One region of the Tardiphaga sp. genome, then DNA from elsewhere that is predicted to be linked to it. Evidence: predicted binding sites of a transcription regulator. Region 1 holds the regulator's gene; each other region holds the start of a gene.

Region 1 (2,201 bases):
CTCGCCAATCTGCTGGCGATGCCGGTGGTCTCCGCGCTTGTGATGCCTGCCGGCATTCTCGGGCTCGTGGCTATGCCGTTCGGCTTTGACGGCGTGTTCTGGGGGCTGATGGATCTCGGCATCCAGTGGATGATCGTGGTCGCGCAATGGGTCGCCGCGTTGCCCGGCGCCATCGGCCGGATGCCGGCCTTCGGGACCGGACCGCTGATACTAGCCAGTATCGGCATCATCGTCCTCGGACTGCTGCGCACGCCGTTGCGCTTCGCGGGGGCTGGCGTGCTGGCGCTCTCGATTGTCTGGGCGTTACTGGTCAAGCAGCCGGATGTGCTGATCTCGGGTGACGGTCACAGCGTCGCGGTACGGGGCAGGGACGGGCTTCTGCGCGTGATGCGCAGCGTCAAGGATACGTTTCTGCTGAAAGAGTGGCTCGCCGGCGATGCAGATGCGCGCCTGCCGACGGATGGCTCCCTCAGCCATGGCGTGTCCTGCGACCGCGACGGATGCATCACGCCGCTCGCTGATGGTGCTTTGGTGGCACTGGTGCTGCAGCCGGGTGCATTCACGGATGACTGCGAGAACGCGGCGCTCATCATCACGACGAAACAACCGCCAAAGGATTGCCGTGCGTTGGTGATCGATCAGGATCGCCTGCAACGAAATGGGGCGATGAGTGTGCAGCGAAAGGCGAACGGCTTTGCTATCGACGCTGTGCGGCCGCGCGGCTTGGATCGCCCGTGGTCACGCGCCATTCCCGATGAGCCATCACCCGACACGCCACAGGCGGGTCGTCCGCAGCAAAACCGGCCGCTCGATGCGACGCCGGCGGAAACTGATCTTCAACCCGAAGATCAGTAGTCCGTCAATGCGACAGCCTTGGCTTAGTAGCGCCGGTACAGGCCGATCAGCCTGCCCTGAATGCGGACCCGGTTGGGTGGCAGGATGCGGACTTCATAGGCGTCGTTGGCAGGCTCCAGCGCGATCGACGCGCCGCGGCGACGGAAGCGCTTCAGCGTGGCTTCCTCGTCGTCAATCAGGGCCACCACGATGTCGCCGGTGTCGGCGCTCTCGTTGCGCTGGATCAGCACGGTATCGCCGTCCAGAATGCCGGCGTCCTGCATGGAATCGCCGCGCACTTCGAGCGCGTAATGTTCGCCGGAGCCGAGCATGTCCGCGGGCATGCTGATGGTGTGACTGCGGGTCTGCAGGGCCTCGATCGGCGTACCTGCGGCGATCCGGCCCATCACCGGGATGGCGACAGTCCGACCGTTATCGTCATCGCCGCTACCGATGCTGGCGGCCGGACGCACCCTGCCGAGCGTGCCTTCGATGACACTGGGTGTGAAGCCGCGGCGGCCGGTGCCGCCAGTAACCGGCGCGCCGAGCTCTGGCAACTTGATGACTTCGATGGCGCGGGCGCGGTTCGGCAGCCGGCGGATGAAGCCGCGTTCTTCCAGCGCCGTGATCAGACGGTGAATGCCGGACTTGGAGCGCAGGTCGAGCGCATCCTTCATTTCGTCGAAGGAGGGCGGGACGCCGGCTTCCTTCAGCCGTTGATCGATGAATCGCAGGAGTTCGTATTGTTTGCGCGTGAGCATCTGAAGCCATCCTCAGTTGACGGTGTCGGCCGCCGCGTGCGTTTCAAAGGGCCTTCGAACGGTGAGCCTCAATCCAGGGGCGATCATTCGAAGATCGGTTGCGCGAGTTCGGGCACTCTCAAACTACTCAAAGCCACAGAATCTCGAAACAAATCATGAACGAACACTATATGTTCCATATGTGTTCCGCAATGCTTAATTTGCCGTCAACGGAAAGCGCATTGAGCGCGGCTGAGGGGCTGTTCCTGGCCGGTCGTCGATCTCTTGCCGGATACCGAAAACGCTCCTGCCGGAGCTTGCGCTATGCGGACGTCACCCGCCCGACGGGCGGCGGCGGAGTCGTGGAGCCGGTGGCTAGCGAGCGCTGAACCATGATCGTGTCGGCCCAGCGGCCGGAGCGATAGGCGACACCGGGTAGCAGGCCCACGCGGGCAAAGCCGAAGCTCTCATGAAGGCCGAGCGAGGCCGTGTTGTCGGCATCGATATAGCCGATGATCTGCCGGAAGCCGGCCGCCGCGCAGACGTCGATGAGTTCGCGCATCAACAGTCGGCCGATGCCCTGGCCGACATGTCCGTGGTGGATATAGATCGAATGCTTGACCGTGT
Region 2 (2,201 bases), on a different contig from region 1:
ATCTTCTGCCGGCTCCTCGCCGTCGCCGCCGTCTTCGTCACGCTCGACGGGACCGGCGAGAATCTGCTCGGCGATCAGGCCGGAATTCTGCCGGATCGAGGCTTCGATCTTGGCGGTCATGTCCGGATTGGCCTTCAGGAAGGCCTTGGAATTCTCGCGCCCCTGGCCGAGACGCTGGCTGTCATAGGAGAACCAGGCACCGGACTTCTCGACAATGCCGGCCTTGACGCCGAGATCGAGGATTTCGCCCATCTTGGAGACGCCTTCGCCATACATGATGTCGAATTCGACCTGCTTGAAGGGCGGCGCCAGCTTGTTCTTCACGACCTTGACGCGGGTGGAGTTGCCAACCACTTCGTCGCGTTCCTTGATCGCACCGATGCGGCGGATGTCGAGACGCACCGAGGCGTAGAATTTCAGCGCATTGCCGCCGGTGGTGGTTTCCGGCGAGCCGTACATCACACCGATCTTCATGCGGATCTGGTTGATGAAGATCACCATGGTGTTGGACTTGTTGATCGAGGCGGTCAGCTTGCGCAGCGCCTGGCTCATCAAGCGCGCCTGCAGGCCGGGCAGCGCGTCGCCCATTTCGCCTTCCAGTTCGGCACGCGGCACCAGCGCGGCCACCGAGTCCACCACCAGCACATCAACCGCGCCGGAGCGCACCAGCGTGTCGCAGATTTCCAGCGCCTGCTCGCCGGGGTCCGGCTGCGAGATCAGAAGGTCATCGATATTCACGCCGAGCTTGCGGGCATAGACCGGATCGAGCGCGTGTTCGGCGTCGATGAAGGCGCAGATGCCGCCCTTCTTCTGGGCTTCGGCCACCGTGTGCAGCGCCAGCGTGGTCTTGCCCGAGGATTCCGGCCCGTAGATTTCGACCACCCGGCCGCGCGGCAGGCCGCCGACGCCGAGGGCGATGTCCAGTCCCAGCGAGCCCGACGAGATCGTCTCGATATCCATCGAGCGATCGTTCTTGCCGAGCTTCATCACCGAGCCCTTGCCGAACTGGCGCTCGATCTGGGAGAGCGCGGCCGACAGGGCCTTGGTCTTGTCCATGGAGGATCCTTCAACGATACGCAGGGCAGTCGGAGTGGTAGCCATTGATCTAGCTCCTTATGAAGGGATTCGCGACAGGGACAAACGGCAAGCGCCAAAGGATGGCAGCGCTGTTCGGGGTGAAATCAATGTACCCCATTCGTTCTATGTTCGCAATATGTTCTTTTGAGAATTTGGGTACTGGCCTGTTTCCGGCCGCCGCCCTCGGTGGGCGGCCTCATTCATTTCGGGGGATCGATAACCATCCGGGAATGGAAGCATCAAGTTGCTGCACCGCAGCTAGATGCCCAACCTCATCAGTCAGTCTCTGCAACAACTTGTTCTTAAAATCCCCCGACCGGGATAACGAGGCGTAAGGTGCTTCAGTTCTTCCCAAACTCCGGAGCTATATTGCCCGCCGTACCCGACAGGTAGACTGTCTCACGAACTAGAACTTGCCGAAGTCGCGCCATGACCTTCTCTGCAATCCTGGCCAGAATTAGGAAACTCATTCTTGTAGATGAGTCTGAACACTATGCGGCCATCGAGCGTGGCTTTCGGGACGGCTCGTTGCATCAGCCCGTCAACCCGATGTCAGACGCTGAGCTGGCGGAGGCCATAGCCGAGTTCACGAACAAGCAACCTTCGGCCGGAAGTATCAAAGCCCTTGGCGGGCGCTTCAATCCAAAGAAGTAAGGCCGTTTCAGCGACCTCTTTCATTCTCGGCATCGTGCCGGCTTCCTGCTCCAAGAGATGGACGAGAGAACTGCGCTATTTCTTCGCTTTCCCTCTCTTCCTTATGGCCTTCAGCGCATCGGCCTGCGCGCGGAACGCGTCAGCCAGATTCCGCATCCGCTCAGCATGCTCGGTGTCTTCCGAGCGACGAGCTGCGGCCTCGGCTTTCTCGGCCTGCTTCCTCAGCGACTTCGTTGGTTTCATGCCGATATTATGCCGCGGCGCCTGAGGTTGTTCCGCCGCTCCCGGGACCAGGCATCGGTTCAGGCACATGGAAGCGGCATGGCTCGCGTTTGGCCCAGGCAGAGGACGGCTAGAGGACTGGCTCGACGGCGAGGCCTCGCCGGAGACGGCATCGCCCGGCTCCGGTCATGCGGAAAAGTAATCGAGCGCTTCCTGATGAAAAAGCCCGCTCTCACCGGAGGGCTTTT
Region 3 (2,201 bases), on a different contig from region 1:
CGACCGGGCCACCCCAGTTGAAGCGGTAGTTCAGGCCAGCCTTGACGGTGTGCTCGTCGTTGCGGGACGACACGCCAGCCAGCGCGACCGGGGTCGTGAAGGTGGTCTTGCCGAAGTCGTAGTACTGGTACTCAACTTTGCCCGACCAGTTCTGGGTGAACAGGTATTCGAGGCCGGCGCCGACGGTGTAACCGTCATGCTTGGTGCCAGCTGCGAAGGCAACCGGAGTGCCCACGCCGGTCAGGACCAGCGATTCGCTGTAGTCGGAGTAGGCGTAGCCGCCCTTCACGTAGAGCAGTGCCGGACCCCAAGTGTAACCGATGCGACCGGTGACCGAGGCGAGACCCTTCTGGTTCAGGTTGTAGGTGACGCCTGGCGTGGTGAGGAAAGCGACGTTGGTGTTGTTCGAACCAACCCAGCTGTACTGACCTTCGATACCAACGACCCAGTTCGGAGCGAACTGGTAGTCAGCGCCGATCTGCAGACCGCCGAGGAAACGGCCATCCGAATTGTCGGAGGTGCCGCCGAAGCCGTTGCTGCCGTTGAAGGCGCCGCCGACGTGACCGCCGATGTAGAAACCGGTCCAGTTGTAGATCGGGGCGGGAACGTAGGCCGGAGCCTTGGTGTAGGGACGAGCGGCGAGGTCAGCAGCCATTGCCGGAACCGAAGCGCCCAGAGCGATCAGGGCAACCGTGCCCAACAGAAACTTCTTCATGTGAATTCTCCCCAAAATTGCTTCGCGTCAGCGAAGCCTCGTGTCCCGGCGCAGGCGCCAAAAGCAATTCAGTGATCGAAATATACGCAGTTCTGCCAAAAAGTCCGTCACCCAAATAACACACTCGACCGCGATGTTTGGTTGTTTCTAAGTTAATGAAAGGTATATGGATTTTCTATGAGGGCGGGTTCCCCTCGGGTTCCATTGTTGCCCTGCACACACATAGTGAAGACGGCTCGGTACTTCGACGTCGCCCAACGATTCACCAAGAGGTCTTGTTGAGAACAAAAATGGAACGTGCTATATGGAGCGACGATCAAGGACTACCAACTAAGAGACGTGGATAACCCGGTTACAGGGGCCTGCGCGGAGCGCGGACCGTATAGGGTCCCATTATCAGCGGCGTTTGCGCGCGGGCCGGGGCCTGCGCTGGCGCCCAATCAGCAAATTCAGATTCGAGAGTAGGAGAGTGGCATGGCGGGTAGCGTCAACAAGGTGATTTTGGTCGGCAATCTCGGCAAGGACCCCGAGGTTCGCCGGATGCAGAACGGTAACCCGGTCGTCAACCTGACCGTCGCGACCTCAGATACCTGGCGTGACAAGGGCACCGGCGAGCGCAAGGAAAAGACCGAATGGCATCGCGTCGTGATCTTCAGCGAAGGTCTCGCCAAGGTCGCCGAGCAGTATCTGAAGAAGGGCGCCAAGGTTTATATCGAAGGCGCGTTGCAGACCCGCAAATGGACCGATCCGCAGGGTGTCGAGAAATACTCCACCGAGATCGTGCTGCAGGGCTTCAATTCGACGCTGACCATGCTCGACGGCAAGGGCGGCGGCGCAGGTGGTGGCGGCGGCTATGGCGGTGACGACATGGGCGGCGACTTCGGCTCCAGCGGCCCGTCGAGTGCGCCGCCGCAGCGCCGCGTGGCCGCACCGGCAGGTGGCGGCGGCCGCGGCAGCGACATGGATGACGACATCCCGTTCTGATCTGCTGTTAGAACGTCCTGAATTTCTGCATCGCGCGCTGTGAGCTGATTGCTTACAGCGCGTTTTTCTTTTTGAGGGTGCGGTTAGCTGCGGCAACGTGCGGGCAATACGATCTTTACAATGGAAGATGTCTGCGACAATGAGCTGGCACTGCTTGCTGAATGCGAGGGCCACCATGTCGCTCCAGCCGCTGCTTGATGCCGTTGCCCCGATCCCGCTGCATGCTTTTGCGGCCATGACCGCATTCGTGCTCGGTGTCGTTCAATTGATCGCGCCCAAGGGCACGCTGCCACACAGGACGCTCGGCTGGATCTGGGTGGCGCTGCTCGCCACCGTTGCGATCAGCTCATTCGGGATCCATGGCCATAGCTACCGGCTGTGGCGAGACTGGAGCCCGATCCATCTGCTGTCGATCATTGCGCCGGTGATGCTTGGACTCGGCGTGATCGCCGCGCGCCGGCACCGCGTCAGGGCGCATGCCATCACCATGATTTCGATCTTC
Region 4 (2,201 bases), on a different contig from region 1:
TAAAAGCGCATCAGCCAGTCGGCCTGATACAGCCGATGCTCGCGGATCAGCGGCGGCGCGCGTAGCGGCAGCGAACGGCTGGCATCGGGGATCGGGCTGAAAGCGGAGTAATAGACGCGCTTGAGATTGTAGGATCCGTAGAGATTGGCCGAGGTTCGGATGATGGTTGAATCATTGGCGCTGTCGGCGCCGACGATCATCTGCGTGCTCTGGCCGGCCGGTGCAAAACGCGGCCCGACTTTGCCGCGTGGCGTCGGCTTGCGTTCTTCGCGGGCTTCATCGAGCTTCAACCGCAATCGACCCATGGTGCGACGAATGGCGCGGACGTCTTTCTCCGGCGCCAGCTTTGCCAGGCTGTCTTCCTCGGGCACCTCGATATTGATGGAGAGGCGGTCGGCATATTTGCCGGCCTCGGTAATTAGTACATCGTCGGCTTCCGGAATGGTCTTGAGATGGATATAGCCGCGGAAGTGATGTTCCTCGCGCAGTTTCCGCGCGACGGCGACAACCTGTTCCATCGTGTAATCGGGGCTGCGAATGATGCCCGACGAGAGAAACAGTCCCTCGATGTAATTGCGCTTGTAGAAATCCAGCGTCAGTTGCACCACTTCGTCCACGGTGAAGCGGGCGCGCGTCACATTGCTGGAGGCCCGGTTGACGCAATAAAGGCAATCGTAATTGCAGGCATTGGTGAGCAGGATCTTCAGCAGCGAGATGCAGCGGCCGTCCGGCGCATAGGAATGACAGATCCCCATTCCTGCATCGGTCGAGCCGATGCCTTTACCGTCGCGGGAGTCCCGTTTCTCGGTACCGCTGGACGCACAGGACGCGTCGTACTTCGCGGCATCCGCCAGGATCTCCAGCTTGCGCTTCACGTCCATGTTCAAAAATCCCTTTGATTTCAAATGCTAAAAAAGTGGCTGATGATCCCGATTGACTCGGCTTGCCATGTTGGCTTTATATTAGAACATATCATGAACAAATGGCCCGGCCATGGGTTCACTAAAAACCCGCCACGGCAAAACAATTTCGAGGAGCGGCGCATGACCGGCGCACGCATGACCACGCTCGCGCGTCTGCGCGGCAGCATCGAGCGCATCGAGACCCACAGCGATACCTACGCGCCGGATCGGGTATCGCTCGGTCATGCCGAGGCGGACGCGGCGCTACAAGGCGGGCTCGCACGTGGCACGATGCATGAGGTGTTCGCCGAAGGCCGTCACAGCGCGGCGGCCACGGGCTTTGTCGCCGGCCTTGCGCATCGTGTTTCGGCAAAGCGGCCGCTGCTGTGGATCCGGCAGGATTTCTCCGAACGCGAATGTGGCGCGTTGGCCATGAGCGGCTGGCGTGAGCTCGGCCTCGATCCGCGTTTACTGGTCACCGTGCGCGCGCCGGATGTCGAGACGGCATTACGGACCACGGCTGATGCGCTGGCCTGCGATGCGCTGGGCAGCGTCGTGCTGGAGACCTGGGGCGACAGCAGGCAGTTCGACATGGTCGCCAGCCGTAAACTCACGCTGGCAGCGCGGGGCTCGGGCGTCACCTGTCTCTTGCTGCGGACCGCAGGTGTTCCGGCGCCGAGTACGGCGGAAACCCGCTGGCTCATCCGCTCCGCGCATTCGCCGCCGGTCAGGTCCTGGGAAGCATGGGGCGCGCCAATGCTCGACGTGCAACTGGTTCGCAACCGCCATGGCCCGAACGGCCAATGGATCATGGAATGGAAGTGTGATGAGTGCGTGTTCCGTGACATCTCGGCGTATCCTCAGCCTGTGGCTGCCACGCCTGCCGACCGATCGCATCAAGCGGCAGCGTATCCGCAACGGAGAACAGGATAGTCCGCAGCCCTGCATCGTCGTCGCCAAGCAAAACAATGCGTTGCAGATTTCCACGCTGAATGATGCCGCGGCGAAGCTCGGCCTCGAGCCCGGCCTGCCGCTTGCCAATGCTCGCGCGGTCTGTCCGGACATCCAGGTGTTTGACGCCGACCCCGTCGCCGATACCCAGACGCTGACCGACATCGCCGACTGGTGCGATCGTTTCACGCCCCTGATCGCGCTGGATCTGCCGCATGGTCTGGTTCTCGACATCACCGGCTGCGCCCATCTGTTCGGCGACGAGGCGGCGCTGATGAAACAGCTCTGTGTGACGCTGTCGCGGCAGGGGTTTATCGTCAGCGCAGCGATTGCGGGGACATCCACATG

Evidence for each region. The regulator LexA, encoded in region 1, represses DNA repair genes until DNA is damaged. The targets are predictions, from matches to a motif close to TGTTCNNNNTGTGTTCNG.
Region 2: the regulator LexA is predicted to act here: its motif matches at 1,204-1,221, upstream of recA (recombinase RecA).
Region 3: the regulator LexA is predicted to act here: its motif matches at 996-1,013, upstream of ACEK02_RS33415 (single-stranded DNA-binding protein).
Region 4: the regulator LexA is predicted to act here: its motif matches at 964-981, upstream of ACEK02_RS24565 (ImuA family protein).

What each region holds. Positions count from the first base shown of each region.
Region 1 covers NZ_JBGMOE010000122.1:40,334-42,534, reverse strand. The annotation lists gene ACEK02_RS16735 (ComEC/Rec2 family competence protein) at 1-855, shown strand, start outside; gene lexA (transcriptional repressor LexA) at 879-1,595, opposite strand; gene ACEK02_RS16725 (N-acetyltransferase family protein) at 1,897-2,201, opposite strand, start outside.
Region 2 covers NZ_JBGMOE010000127.1:7,521-9,721, reverse strand. The annotation lists gene recA (recombinase RecA) at 1-1,101, opposite strand, end outside; gene ACEK02_RS17350 (hypothetical protein) at 1,507-1,731, shown strand; gene ACEK02_RS17345 (hypothetical protein) at 1,807-1,974, opposite strand.
Region 3 covers NZ_JBGMOE010000238.1:21,735-23,935, reverse strand. The annotation lists gene ACEK02_RS33420 (outer membrane protein) at 1-715, opposite strand, end outside; gene ACEK02_RS33415 (single-stranded DNA-binding protein) at 1,190-1,699, shown strand; gene ACEK02_RS33410 (DUF2306 domain-containing protein) at 1,875-2,201, shown strand, end outside.
Region 4 covers NZ_JBGMOE010000185.1:7,990-10,190, forward strand. The annotation lists gene ACEK02_RS24560 (putative DNA modification/repair radical SAM protein) at 1-881, opposite strand, end outside; gene ACEK02_RS24565 (ImuA family protein) at 1,044-1,835, shown strand; gene ACEK02_RS24570 (DNA polymerase Y family protein) at 1,729-2,201, shown strand, end outside.